DNA from 2 places in the Streptomyces sp. R35 genome. Region 2 is predicted to be linked to the other one. Evidence: riboswitches for the same ligand, from Rfam matches in the RefSeq annotation. Region 2 holds a riboswitch; the other holds the start of a gene.
What was found. A riboswitch is a leader RNA that binds a small molecule or an ion and turns the genes downstream of it on or off. The one in region 2 is predicted to bind glycine.
Positions count from the first base shown of each region.

Region 1 (5,785 bases), 5.8 Mb from region 2:
TGCACGTCGGTGCCACCGGACAGGACGTCCACGCCCACGGTCTTCACGTCGTCCTGGACCAGGCGCTCGGCCAGGATCCGCGCGCCGTCCAGCGTGCGCTGCTGGCGCTCCTTGAACTCGTCCGAGGCGGCGACCTTGAAGGAGACGGCCTTGGCGGCGATCACGTGCTCCAGCGGACCGCCCTGGAAGCCGGGGAAGACCGAGGAGTTCAGCTTCTTGGCGAACTCCTTCTTCGCCAGGATGATGCCGCCGCGCGGGCCGCCGAGCGTCTTGTGGGTGGTGGAGGTGACCACGTCCGCGTACTCCACCGGGTTCGGGTGGAGACCGGCCGCGACCAGGCCCGCGAAGTGCGCCATGTCGACCCACAGGAACGCGCCGACCTCGTCCGCGATCCGGCGGAACTCCGCGAAGTCCAGCTGGCGCGGGTACGCCGACCAGCCCGCGATGATCACCTTGGGCCGGTGCTCCTTGGCGAGCCGCTCGACCTCGGCCATGTCGACCAGGCCGGCTTCGTCCACGTGGTACGCGACCACGTTGAACTGCTTGCCGGAGAAGTTCAGCCGCATCCCGTGGGTCAGGTGGCCGCCGTGGGCCAGGTCCAGACCGAGGATGGTGTCACCGGGCTGCGCCATCGCGAAGAGCGCGGCCTGGTTGGCGGAGGCGCCCGAGTGCGGCTGCACGTTGGCGTACTCGGCGCCGAACAGGTCCTTGACCCGGTCGATCGCGATCTGCTCGGCGACGTCGACGTGCTCGCAGCCGCCGTAGTAGCGGCGGCCGGGGTAGCCCTCGGCGTACTTGTTGGTGAGGACCGAGCCCTGGGCCTCCATGACCGCGACCGGAGCGAAGTTCTCCGAGGCGATCATCTCCAGGGTGGACTGCTGGCGGTGCAGTTCGGCGTCGACGGCGGCGGCGACGTCCGGGTCCAGTTCGTGAAGGGGCGTGTTCAGAAGCGACATGCGGTGACTCCTCAGCCGGCGGTGAAGGCGGTGTACTCGTCGGCGGACATCAGGTCTTCCGGCTCGTCCGCGATGCGTACCTTGAACAGCCAGCCGCCCTCGAAGGGCGCGGAGTTCACCAGCGACGGGTCGTCGACCACGTCCTGGTTGGCCTCGACGACCTCGCCGGTGACCGGCGCGTACAGGTCGCTGACCGACTTGGTCGACTCCAGCTCGCCGCAGGACTCGCCCGCGGTCACCGTGTCACCGACCGCCGGAAGCTGGGCGTAGACGACATCGCCGAGCGCGTTGGCCGCGAACTCGGTGATGCCGACCGTCGAGACGCCGTTCTCGGCGACCGACAGCCACTCGTGCTCCTTGCTGAAGCGCAGCTGCTGGGGGTTGCTCATGGCCTGAATTCTCCTGTACGCGGGGGAGTGCTGATGAAGGGGGGGAGGGTTGGTGAGCTGGGCGGATGCGCCCAGTGTCACTTCTGGCGCTTGTAGAACGGCAGAGCCACGACCTCGTACGGCTCGTGGCTGCCTCGGATGTCCACGCCGACGCCGGCCGTGCCGGGCGCGCAGTGCGCGGCATCGACGTACGCCATCGCGATCGGCTTGCCCAGCGTCGGGGAGGGCGCGCCGGAGGTGACCTCGCCGATCACCGTGCCGCCGGCGACGACCTGGTACCCGGCGCGCGGGACGCGGCGGCCCTCGGCGATCAGGCCGACGAGGACGCGCGGAGGCTGCGAAGCGGCGCGCTCGGAGGCGGCCTCCAGGGCCGTACGCCCCACGAAGTCGCCGTCCTTCTCGAACTTCACGACCCGCCCGAGCCCCGCGTCGAAGGGGGTGAGCGAGGTGCTCAGCTCGTGCCCGTACAGCGGCATGCCCGCCTCGAGGCGGAGCGTGTCGCGGCAGGACAGACCGCAGGGGACGAGCCCGACGGGGGCGCCCGCGTCGGTCAGCGCCTGCCACAGCTTCTCGGCGTCGGCGGGCGCGACGAACAGCTCGAAGCCGTCCTCGCCGGTGTAGCCGGTGCGCGCGATGAGAGCCGGGACGCCCGCGACGGTGCCGGGCAGGCCCGCGTAGTACTTCAGGCCGTCGAGGTCGGCGTCGGTGAGCGACTTCAGGATGCCGGGGGACTCGGGGCCCTGCACGGCGATCAGCGCGTACGCGTCACGGTCGTCGCGCACCAGGGCATCGAAGCCCTCGGCTCGCTCGGTCAGCGCGTCCAGCACCACCTGGGCGTTGGAGGCGTTGGCGACGACCATGTACTCGTGCTCCTGGAGCCGGTACACGATCAGGTCGTCGAGGATGCCGCCGTCCGCCCGGCAGATCATGGTGTAGCGGGCGCGGCCCACCCCCACGGAGGCGATGTTGCCGACCAGCGCGTAGTTCAGGAGCGCGGCCGCCTCCGGGCCGGTGACGGTGATCTCGCCCATGTGCGAAAGGTCGAAGAGGCCGGCCTTCGTACGGACGGCGAGGTGCTCGTCGCGCTCGGAGCCGTAGCGCAGGGGCATGTCCCACCCTGCGAAGTCGGTCATCGTCGCGCCGAGCGAACGATGCAGGGCATCGAGCGCGGTGTGACGGGGTGCGTTGCTGCTCATCGGTGGGGCTCCCAAGGCATGACGGCGAGGTCGTTCCTCCCCATCTGTCATCGGAACCTGAGAGGTTCATCACGACCCCGCGAAACGGTGGTCCTGACTTGCACCTTGGGTGGAGCCACTGGTCAGCGGCCCGCTTTTCAGATGTGCCTCGCCCGCGCGGTAACGGTGCCTGAGAGATTCAAGGGAGGGACTTGCTCCTTCGGCGTCCCAGCACGACGTACGCAGTACGTCACTGGGAACTCTCCCGCGCGGATTCAAGCGGCCGGTATGCAGTTGGCGGGCACATCATTGCACGCGCCGTCCGATCACGGCAGCCCGCATCTGTAACCGGCCTGTGGCAGTCCGAGTACCGAAACAAGAAGCGCCGCGCATTACCTTCTCTTTACACTCGACGGGGATGGGACTCCACACCCCAAGGGGAGGACGATCACGGTGAACAGGACCACGGCGTACGCGACGACCTCGGGCATCGCGCTGCCCAAGCAGCCCGGCGCCCCGGCGCGGGAGGCCTGCGGGCCGCTTCCGACGGCCGTCGTCCGCGACCTCAGGGACCGCGCGGGACACAGCCCGCACGGACTGCACTTCGGGGCCTTCGACCTCGTCGTGGTCACCGGGCTGCCCGGCAGCGGCAAGTCGACCCTGATGCGCCGGGCCGTCACGGGCACACGCATCGACTCCCAGGACACCCGCGACCGCTGGGACGGCCGGATGGCGGCCTGGCTGCCGTACGCGGTCTACCGCCCCCTGGTCCGCCTCGCGCACTACGCGGGACTGCGCCGCGCCCTGCGCTCCGGCACCGGAGTCGTCGTGCACGACTGCGGTACGCAGGCCTGGGTGCGCCGCTGGCTCGCCCGCGAGGCCCGGCGCCGGGGCGGCGCGCTGCATCTGCTGCTGCTCGACGTCACCCCGGGCACGGCGCTGGACGGTCAGCGCGAGCGTGGGCGCGGCGTCTCGCGGTACGCGTTCGCACGCCACCGCGGCGCGGCCACCCGGCTGCTCCGCTCCGTGGAGAAGGGCGACCTGCCCGACGGCTGCGGCTCGGCGGTCCTCATCGACCGAGCGGCGGCGGACGTGCTGCGCCGGATCGACTTCGGCGACTGAACGGGCGTACGACGCCGGGAGGTCGTACGAAAGGGCGTACGGGACGGCGGTGCGAGCCCACTAACCTTGCCAGCCGGAGCACAGGTTCACAGGTTCACAGCAGGCGGTAGACAGATGGACTTCCCCGAATTCCCCGACTTCCCGGCGCCGGAGCACCCGCATCCCCATCCGCACGGCGGATGGCCCGGCAATGAACTGGAGGAGGTGCTGTCGGCCTCCCTCGGCGTGCCCTCGGCAGGGGCCCGCATCGTCGAGGTCCTCGGCCGCAGCTTCGTCTGGGTGCCCCTGCCGAACGGCGGCGGCCCCCAGAGCGGCCCGCTCGACCTGCCCACGCTGGAGATCGAGGGCCAGGCGTTCGTCCCTGTCTTCAGCTCCGAGGAGCAGTTCCGCCAGGTGACCGGCGGCCACATGTCGTACACGATCGCGCCCGCCGTCGAGTTCGCCCGCGGGCTGCCCCCGCAGGTCGGCATCGCGGTCAATCCGGACGGCGTGGTCGGCGTACCGCTGCCGCCGCTCGCCGTCGCCGAACTGTGCCGGGCCGGGCGGACCCCACTGGACGGGCCCGCGAGCGGCGGCCGGGTGCGGCTGTTCGAGCCCGACTGGCAGGAGGACCCGGTGGACTTCCTGTCCGCGGCCTCCGCCGAGTTCGCCGAGACCGGCGTCGTCCTGACCGCCCGCCGCTGCCTGGCCGCCATCGAGACCGCCGACCCGGTCATGTTCATCGGCGTCGAGCTGTCCTCATGGGAGGGCGACGCGCGCACGCTTCCACTGGACGCGCTGGGCCGCGCGCTGGGCCGGGTGCCTGTGGACCGCCCGGTGAACCTGATCTTCCTCGACGTGGCCCAGGACCCGGTAGGCGACTGGCTGCGCGCCCAAGTACGGCCCTTCTATCAGTACGGCCACTGAGGCGCCCCGATAGGGGCGCGGGGCTGCATCGATGTGCGGCTCCGCCGCGTGGGCGCGACCAGCCACAACCAACCCGCAGCCCGCAGACCACAGCAAGTCCCGAGCTATCAACGGTTCTCCCAGCGGAGCGCCTAAGCTGGTTTGATAACTCGGTCAAGGTGTTGTTCGCGAAGGGGCGGTAGAAGGTGAGCGCGTCGGGCACGGCTGCCGCGGGGCAGGTCGAGCACATGCTGCGCCAAGTGACGCCCGGGCGTTACGACGCCTACGAGGCGCTCCTTCGCGCCCTCGCGACCCCGTCGTCCGGCCAGGTCTGGATGCTGCTCTGGCACGGCCAGGCCGGCTCCCCGGACGCGCAGTACGGGAACATGGAGGTGGACGGCTTCGGGTACGCGCCCTGTGTCACCTCCGCCCAGGAGCTCTCGGCCAGCGGCTGGAACCGTTCGTACGAGGTCGTCGACGGCCTCGACGTCGCCCGCACGCTCTACCCCGACCACTTCGGCCTCTGGCTCAACCCGCACGCCCCCGGCGGCGGCGTCGGCATCCCCTGGCTGGATCTGCGCCGCATCGCCACGGGCCTGGAGCGCCAGCCCGCGGGCCCGCTCCGGCTCTCCGAACCCGGTATCGAGATCCCGCAGTTCTACGCGCTGATCACGCAGAACGCGCACCGCACCCCCGCCGTGCGCTCGCTGCGCCGCGCCTGGGTGCAGCCCGCGCTCGGGGCACCGTACCTGGCCATCGGTCTGGACGTGTACGACACTTCGCCGCCCGCCGTCGACTCGGTGCGCGCGATGATGCAGCAGTCCATCGGCGCGGTCCCGGACGGCCTGCCCGTCTCGACCGTCGCGATGTCCGACGAGTACGACCCGGTGGCGATCTGGCTGCGCGCCAACGCCCGGCCGTTCTACGACCGCGAGGCGCACGCGGCCCCGGCGCAGGCACCGATGGCGGGTGGCTACGGTTACCCGCAGCCGCGCTCATACTGATCCGGCGCGGCCCGGCCGACCGTCTGACCTGCGGGCGAGAAGACGTAAGGGCTTGTTGTCCCGTTTAGGGGCGACAAGGAAGGAAAGGGTGCCTCGTGGCCCTTTCCGACCCAACTGCCCCTCGTCCGTCTCGCGTTACCCACTGTTCGGATAACGGAATCCCCCTACAAGCATCACGGTTGCGCATACTTTCTCCATCAGGCCTGGCACGTGATCGTGGCGGCACTGAAGACTCGCCCATCAGACATGGGGTC
Region 1 is NZ_CP163440.1:7,660,699-7,666,483, forward strand. Features, by position in the region: gene glyA (serine hydroxymethyltransferase) at 1-956, opposite strand, end outside; gene gcvH (glycine cleavage system protein GcvH) at 968-1,345, opposite strand; gene gcvT (glycine cleavage system aminomethyltransferase GcvT) at 1,423-2,541, opposite strand; glycine riboswitch at 2,689-2,798, opposite strand; gene AB5J50_RS34805 (AAA family ATPase) at 2,968-3,642, shown strand; gene AB5J50_RS34810 (enhanced serine sensitivity protein SseB) at 3,757-4,548, shown strand; gene AB5J50_RS34815 (enhanced serine sensitivity protein SseB C-terminal domain-containing protein) at 4,734-5,531, shown strand.
Region 1: linked by a shared signal. The riboswitch ahead of gcvT (glycine cleavage system aminomethyltransferase GcvT) and the one ahead of gcvP (aminomethyl-transferring glycine dehydrogenase) in region 2 are both predicted to bind glycine.

Region 2 (5,785 bases):
CTGCTCTTCGAGGACACCGGTGAGCTCCTGCCCGACGGCCAGATCATCGCCCCGCACCGCCCACGAGGCAGCGAATACGCGATGACGGCCGCCTGAGCCGCACAACCGGATGGCCCACACAGCCATCCAGACACATGAGGGGCCGGCCCGGAGACGTACTCTCCGAACCGGCCCCGACGCATGTCCGAGGGCGATTACTCCCCGTAGGCGTCCAAGTCCCGAGCGCTGATCAGTCCTCGTAGGCGTCCAGCGGCGGGCAGGAGCAGACCAGGTTCCGGTCGCCGTACGCCTGGTCGATACGGCGCACCGGCGGCCAGTACTTGTCCGCCGAGACTCCGGCCGGGAACACGGCCTCCTCGCGCGTGTACGCGTGCTTCCACTCCCCGCCGAGCGCGGCGGCGGTGTGCGGCGCGCCCCGCAGCGGGTTGTCGTCGGCCGCCCACTCGCCCGAGCCGACCTTCTCGATCTCCGCGCGGATGGCGATCATCGCCTCGCAGAACCGGTCGATCTCGCCGAGGTCCTCGGACTCGGTCGGCTCGATCATCAGCGTGCCCGCCACCGGGAAGGACATCGTCGGCGCGTGGAACCCGTAGTCGATCAGCCGCTTGGCGATGTCGTCGACGGTGACGCCGGTCGCCTTGGTCAGCGGACGCAGATCGATGATGCACTCGTGCGCGACGAGCCCGCCCGGGCCGGTGTAGAGCACCGGGTAGTGCGGCTCCAGGCGCTTGGCGATGTAGTTCGCCGACAGCACCGCCACCTGCGTGGCGCGCTTGAGGCCCTCGCCGCCCATCAGGCGGACGTACGCCCACGAGATCGGCAGGATGCCCGCGGAGCCCCACGGAGCGGCCGAGATCGGGCCGACGCCGGTCTCGGGACCGGCCGCGGGCTGCAGCGGGTGGTTCGGCAGGTACGGCGCCAGGTGCGCGCGCACACCGACCGGGCCGACGCCCGGGCCGCCGCCGCCGTGCGGGATGCAGAACGTCTTGTGCAGGTTGAGGTGCGAGACGTCGCCGCCGAAGTGACCCGGCTTGGCGAGGCCCACCAGCGCGTTGAGGTTGGCGCCGTCGACGTAGACCTGGCCGCCCGCCTCGTGCACCTGCGCGCAGATGTCGGCGACATGCTCCTCGAACACACCGTGCGTCGAGGGATACGTGATCATCAGCACCGCCAGCTCGTCGCGGTGCTGCTCGATCTTGGCACGCAGGTCCTCAACGTCGATCTCGCCGTCGTCCGCGGTCTTCACGACCACGACCTTCATGCCGGCCATCACGGCGCTCGCGGCGTTCGTGCCGTGCGCGGAGGACGGGATCAGGCAGACGGTGCGCTGCTCGTCGCCGTTGGCCCGGTGGTAGCCGCGCACGGCGAGCAGACCGGCCAGCTCGCCCTGCGAACCGGCGTTGGGCTGCAGCGACACGTTGTCGTACCCGGTGACCTCGGCGAGCCGCTCCTCCAGCTCACGGATGAGCGTGAGGTAGCCCTGCGCCTGCTCGGCGGGCACGAAGGGGTGCAGCTGGCCGAACTCGGGCCAGGTGACCGGCTCCATCTCCGTGGTCGCGTTGAGCTTCATCGTGCAGGAGCCCAGCGGGATCATGCCGCGGTCGAGCGCGTAGTCGCGGTCGGAGAGCTTGCGCAGGTAGCGCAGCATCGCGGTCTCGGAGCGGTGCTGGTGGAAGACCGGGTGCGTGAGGTAGTCGTCGCTGCGCAGCAGCGCGGCCGGCAGTGTGTCCTGTGCCGTCGCGTCCAGCGCCTCGACATCGCCCTCGACGCCGAACGCGGCCCACACGGCGCTCAGTTGCCTGCGCGTGGTGGTCTCGTCGCAGGACATCGCCACATGGTCGGCATCGACGAGGTGCAGGTTGACCCCGCCCTCGCGCGCGGCGGCCACGGCGTCGGCTGCCTTGCCCGGCACCCGCACGGTCAGCGTGTCGAAGTACGCGCCGTGCACGACCTCGACCCCGCCCGCCCGCAGGCCCGCGGCGAGGATCGTGGCGTAGCGGTGCGTACGCCGCGCGATGGTCTTCAGACCCTCGGAACCGTGGTAGACGGCGTACATACCGGCCATCACGGCGAGCAGCACCTGAGCCGTACAGATGTTGCTGGTCGCCTTCTCGCGGCGGATGTGCTGCTCACGCGTCTGCAGGGCGAGCCGGTACGCCTTGTGCCCGTCCGCGTCGACGGACACACCCACGAGCCGGCCCGGCAGGCTGCGCGCGAACTTCTCGCGCACCGCCATGTATCCGGCGTGCGGCCCGCCGAAGCCCATCGGCACACCGAAGCGCTGCGTCGTACCGACGGCGATGTCGGCGCCGAGCTCGCCCGGCGAGGTGAGCAGCGTCAGGGCGAGCAGGTCGGCGGCGACGGTGACGACCGCGCCCAGCTCGTGCGCCTGCTCGACGATCGGCTTGAGGTCGCGCACGGCACCGGAGGCGCCGGGATACTGGATGAGTACGCCGTTGATCTCGCGCTCGGCGATCCCGGCCGGGATGCCCTCGCTGAGGTCGGCGACGACGACCTCGACGCCGGTCGGCTCGGCGCGGGTCTCGATGACGGCGATGGTCTGCGGCAGCGCGTCCGCATCGACCAGGAAGAGGCCCTTCTTGTTCTTGCCCATGCGCCGGGACAGCGCCATCGCCTCGGCGGCGGCGGTGCCCTCGTCGAGCAGCGAGGCGCCGGAGGTCGGCAGCCCGGTCAGCTCGGCGACCACGGTCTGGAAGTTCAGCAGCGCCTCGAGACGGCCCTGCGAGATCTCCGGCTGGTACGGCGTGTACGCGGTGTACCAGGCCGGGTTCTCCATGACGTTGCGCAGGATCACCGGCGGCGTGAAGGTGCCGTAGTAACCGAGGCCGATCATCGGGTCGAGCACCTGGTTGCGGTCCGCGAGGGAGCGCAGCTCGGCCAGTACCTCGGCCTCGGTGCGCGCGCCCGGCAGCTTCAGCGCCTCGGCGTTCTTGATGACGTCCGGCACCGCGGTGGCCGTCAGCTCGTCGAGCGAGCCGTATCCGACCTGTGCGAGCATCTTGGCCCGCGCCTCGGAGTCGGGCCCGATGTGGCGCTGCTCGAAGGGGATTCCCTGTTCGAGTTCGGAGAGCGGAATGCGACTGGCGGTCATTGCGGAGGCCTCCTGGTCTGACGCGACCTTCGAGGGGCACCCCGGCACGGGTACCCCGACGGCCTCCCCCTCTGTCATCTCAACCTGAGAGCTTCACCGGCTCGTCCGCTGACGACCCGGTTTTCACCGTCGGTGAGGGCAGGGGCCATCGACACCCGCCCTGCTTTCCAGAGTGACCTCGTCCGTGCGGTACGTGAGCCTGAGAGATTCCGGGGAGGATTTGCTCCTTCGGCGCCTCCGATGAAGTCTGGAGGACTCTCCCGCACGGGGTCAGCAGCCGCCTGCCAGCCTACCAGCGAGGACAAGACCCAAGCCTTCGAGTGGCCGCCTTCCTGAATGTGCTCTTTTGTAGTGCTTACGAATGAGTTGCGACCAAGAGGAGGGCCCGTGCAGACCGACATCGATCCGCGCAACCTGATCGGCCGCAAGGCGTTCGACCGCAATGGCACCAAGATCGGCACGATCGACGAGGTCTACCTCGACGACGCGACCGGGGTCCCGGAGTGGGCGGCCATACGCACCGGCCTGTTCGGCAGGGACGCCTTCGTGCCCCTGGAGCCCAGTGAACTCGTCGAAGGCGCCCTGCGCATCCCCTTCGACCGAGCCCTGATCAAGGACGCCCCCGACTTCGGCGTCGGCCGCCACCTCTCCCCCGAACAGGAACTCCAGCTCTACCACCACTACGGCCTGGATGTCGCAGCCCCGCCTCCGCCCCCGGACCGGGATTTCGGCCACTTGGCGGGAACGGACGAGGGGTGATGAGACTGCTTGACCCCCGCTCAAGCGCCCCGTAAGGGGCGCGGGGCTCTGACATCATGCGGCTCCGCCGCGTGGGCGCGACCAGCCACAGACAACCCGCACGACCAAACCGACCTCACCCCCCACGGCGATCGCACACGGCCCCCACCACCAACGGCAACGGATCCGCCAACTCCAACGCCGAGTCATCCGTACGGAACGTCCGCACACGCCCCGGCTCGGAGTAAGGCGTCTCGAACCGCACAGTCACCCTCCCCAGCCCACTCCCCTGCACCCACCCATGCCCGAACTCGGCGTGCCGCACGTCATGCCCCGCGGGCCACCGCCGCTCGACGGGCGGCACCTGCTCGGCGCCGGACTCCTCCGACGCCTCCTCCGCCTCCTCTTGATCCGCCGATTCCCCTGCGGCGGCCTCGGCCTGGGCCCGTGCCTGCGCGAACAGATCCTCCTGCGTGTAATCGGCAAGCCCCGACACACCCACCCCCAACAACCGCACACCCCCGGTCGTGTCCACCCCCTCCAACAGCCGCGCGGCAGCCTCCCGCACCACCGCTGGATCGTCCGTGGGCCCCCGCAGCGTCTCGGACCGGGTCAGCGTCGAGAAGTCGTACCGCCGAACCTTCAACACGATGGTCCGCCCGGACAGCCCGGCCCGCCGCAGCCGCCGCACACACCGGTCCGCGAGCCGCTGCACCTCCAGGCCGACCCGCACCCGGTCATGGATGTCCACGTCGTAGGTGTCCTCGACCGACACCGACTTGGTCTCCCGCTCGGCCACCACGGGCCGCTCGTCATGCGCCAGCGCCATGGCGTGAAGCGCATGCCCGTGCGCTTTCCCCAGCAGCCGTACGAGCTCGTCCTCGCCCGCCTCGGCGAGCTCCTCTACGGTGGTGATCCCGGCCCGCCGCAGATGGTCACCGGTCGCGGGCCCCACGCCCGGCAGCGTCCGCACCGACATCGGCCCGAGCAGCGCGCGCTCGGTCCCCGGCTCTATCAGCACAAGGCCGTCGGGCTTGGCCTGCTCCGAGGCGATCTTCGCGAGCATCTTGGAGGCGGCGAGCCCCACCGACCCGGTGAGCCCCGTGACGGCCCGGATGTCCGCGCGCAGCTTCTCCCCGGTCAGCCGTGCCGAGCCCTCGTCCCAGGCCGTCTCACCCGCCTCCAGGTCCACGAAGGCCTCGTCCAGGCTCAACGGCTCCACCAGAGGCGACAGGGCCCGCAGCAGCCCCATCACCTGCTCGCTGACCTCCCGGTAGAGCCCGAAGCGCGGCACGAGATACGCGGCGTTCGGCGCGAGCCGGCGTGCCTGGGCCATGGGCATCGCCGAGTGCACTCCGAAGACGCGTGCCTCGTACGAGGCGGTGGCGACGACTCCGCGTGGTCCGAGCCCGCCCACCACGACGGCTTTCCCGCGCAGGCTCGGCTTGGACGCCTGCTCCGCCGAGGCGAAGAAGGCATCCATGTCGAGATGCAGGATCGTGGGCGCGGTTCTCACATGTCCGATGCTGCCCTACGCCACTGACAATGCCCCGGTACGGCCCGCTCCCCTTGGGCCTCGCCCGGACGACAAGGTCCCGCGCGGCCCCCGCCAGGCCCTCAGACGGCTCGGTTGCGCCGCCGAGCCAGCTCGTCCGTGGGGTTGTGTCCGACGAGCGTCTCGCCCGTGTCCACGCGCTCCCCGTGCAGCTGTGACAGGGCACTCTCGACATCCCGCCACACCACGCCGACGGCGATCCCGAAGACCCCCTGGCCGCCCTGGAGCAGGGCGTGCACGTCGTCGGGGGACGTGCATTCGTAGACCGTCGCGCCGTCGCTCATCAGCGTCATCCGCTCCAGGTCCCGGAAGCCGCGCTCCCTGAGGTGCTGGACGGTGGTGCGGATGTTCTGCAGCGAGACCCCGGTGTCGAGGAACCG
Region 2 is NZ_CP163440.1:1,873,352-1,879,136, forward strand. Features, by position in the region: gene AB5J50_RS08925 (DUF5999 family protein) at 1-96, shown strand, start outside; gene gcvP (aminomethyl-transferring glycine dehydrogenase) at 230-3,112, opposite strand; glycine riboswitch at 3,290-3,385, opposite strand; gene AB5J50_RS08935 (PRC-barrel domain-containing protein) at 3,500-3,871, shown strand; gene AB5J50_RS08940 (DNA polymerase IV) at 3,987-5,366, opposite strand; gene AB5J50_RS08945 (MerR family transcriptional regulator) at 5,468-5,785, opposite strand, start outside.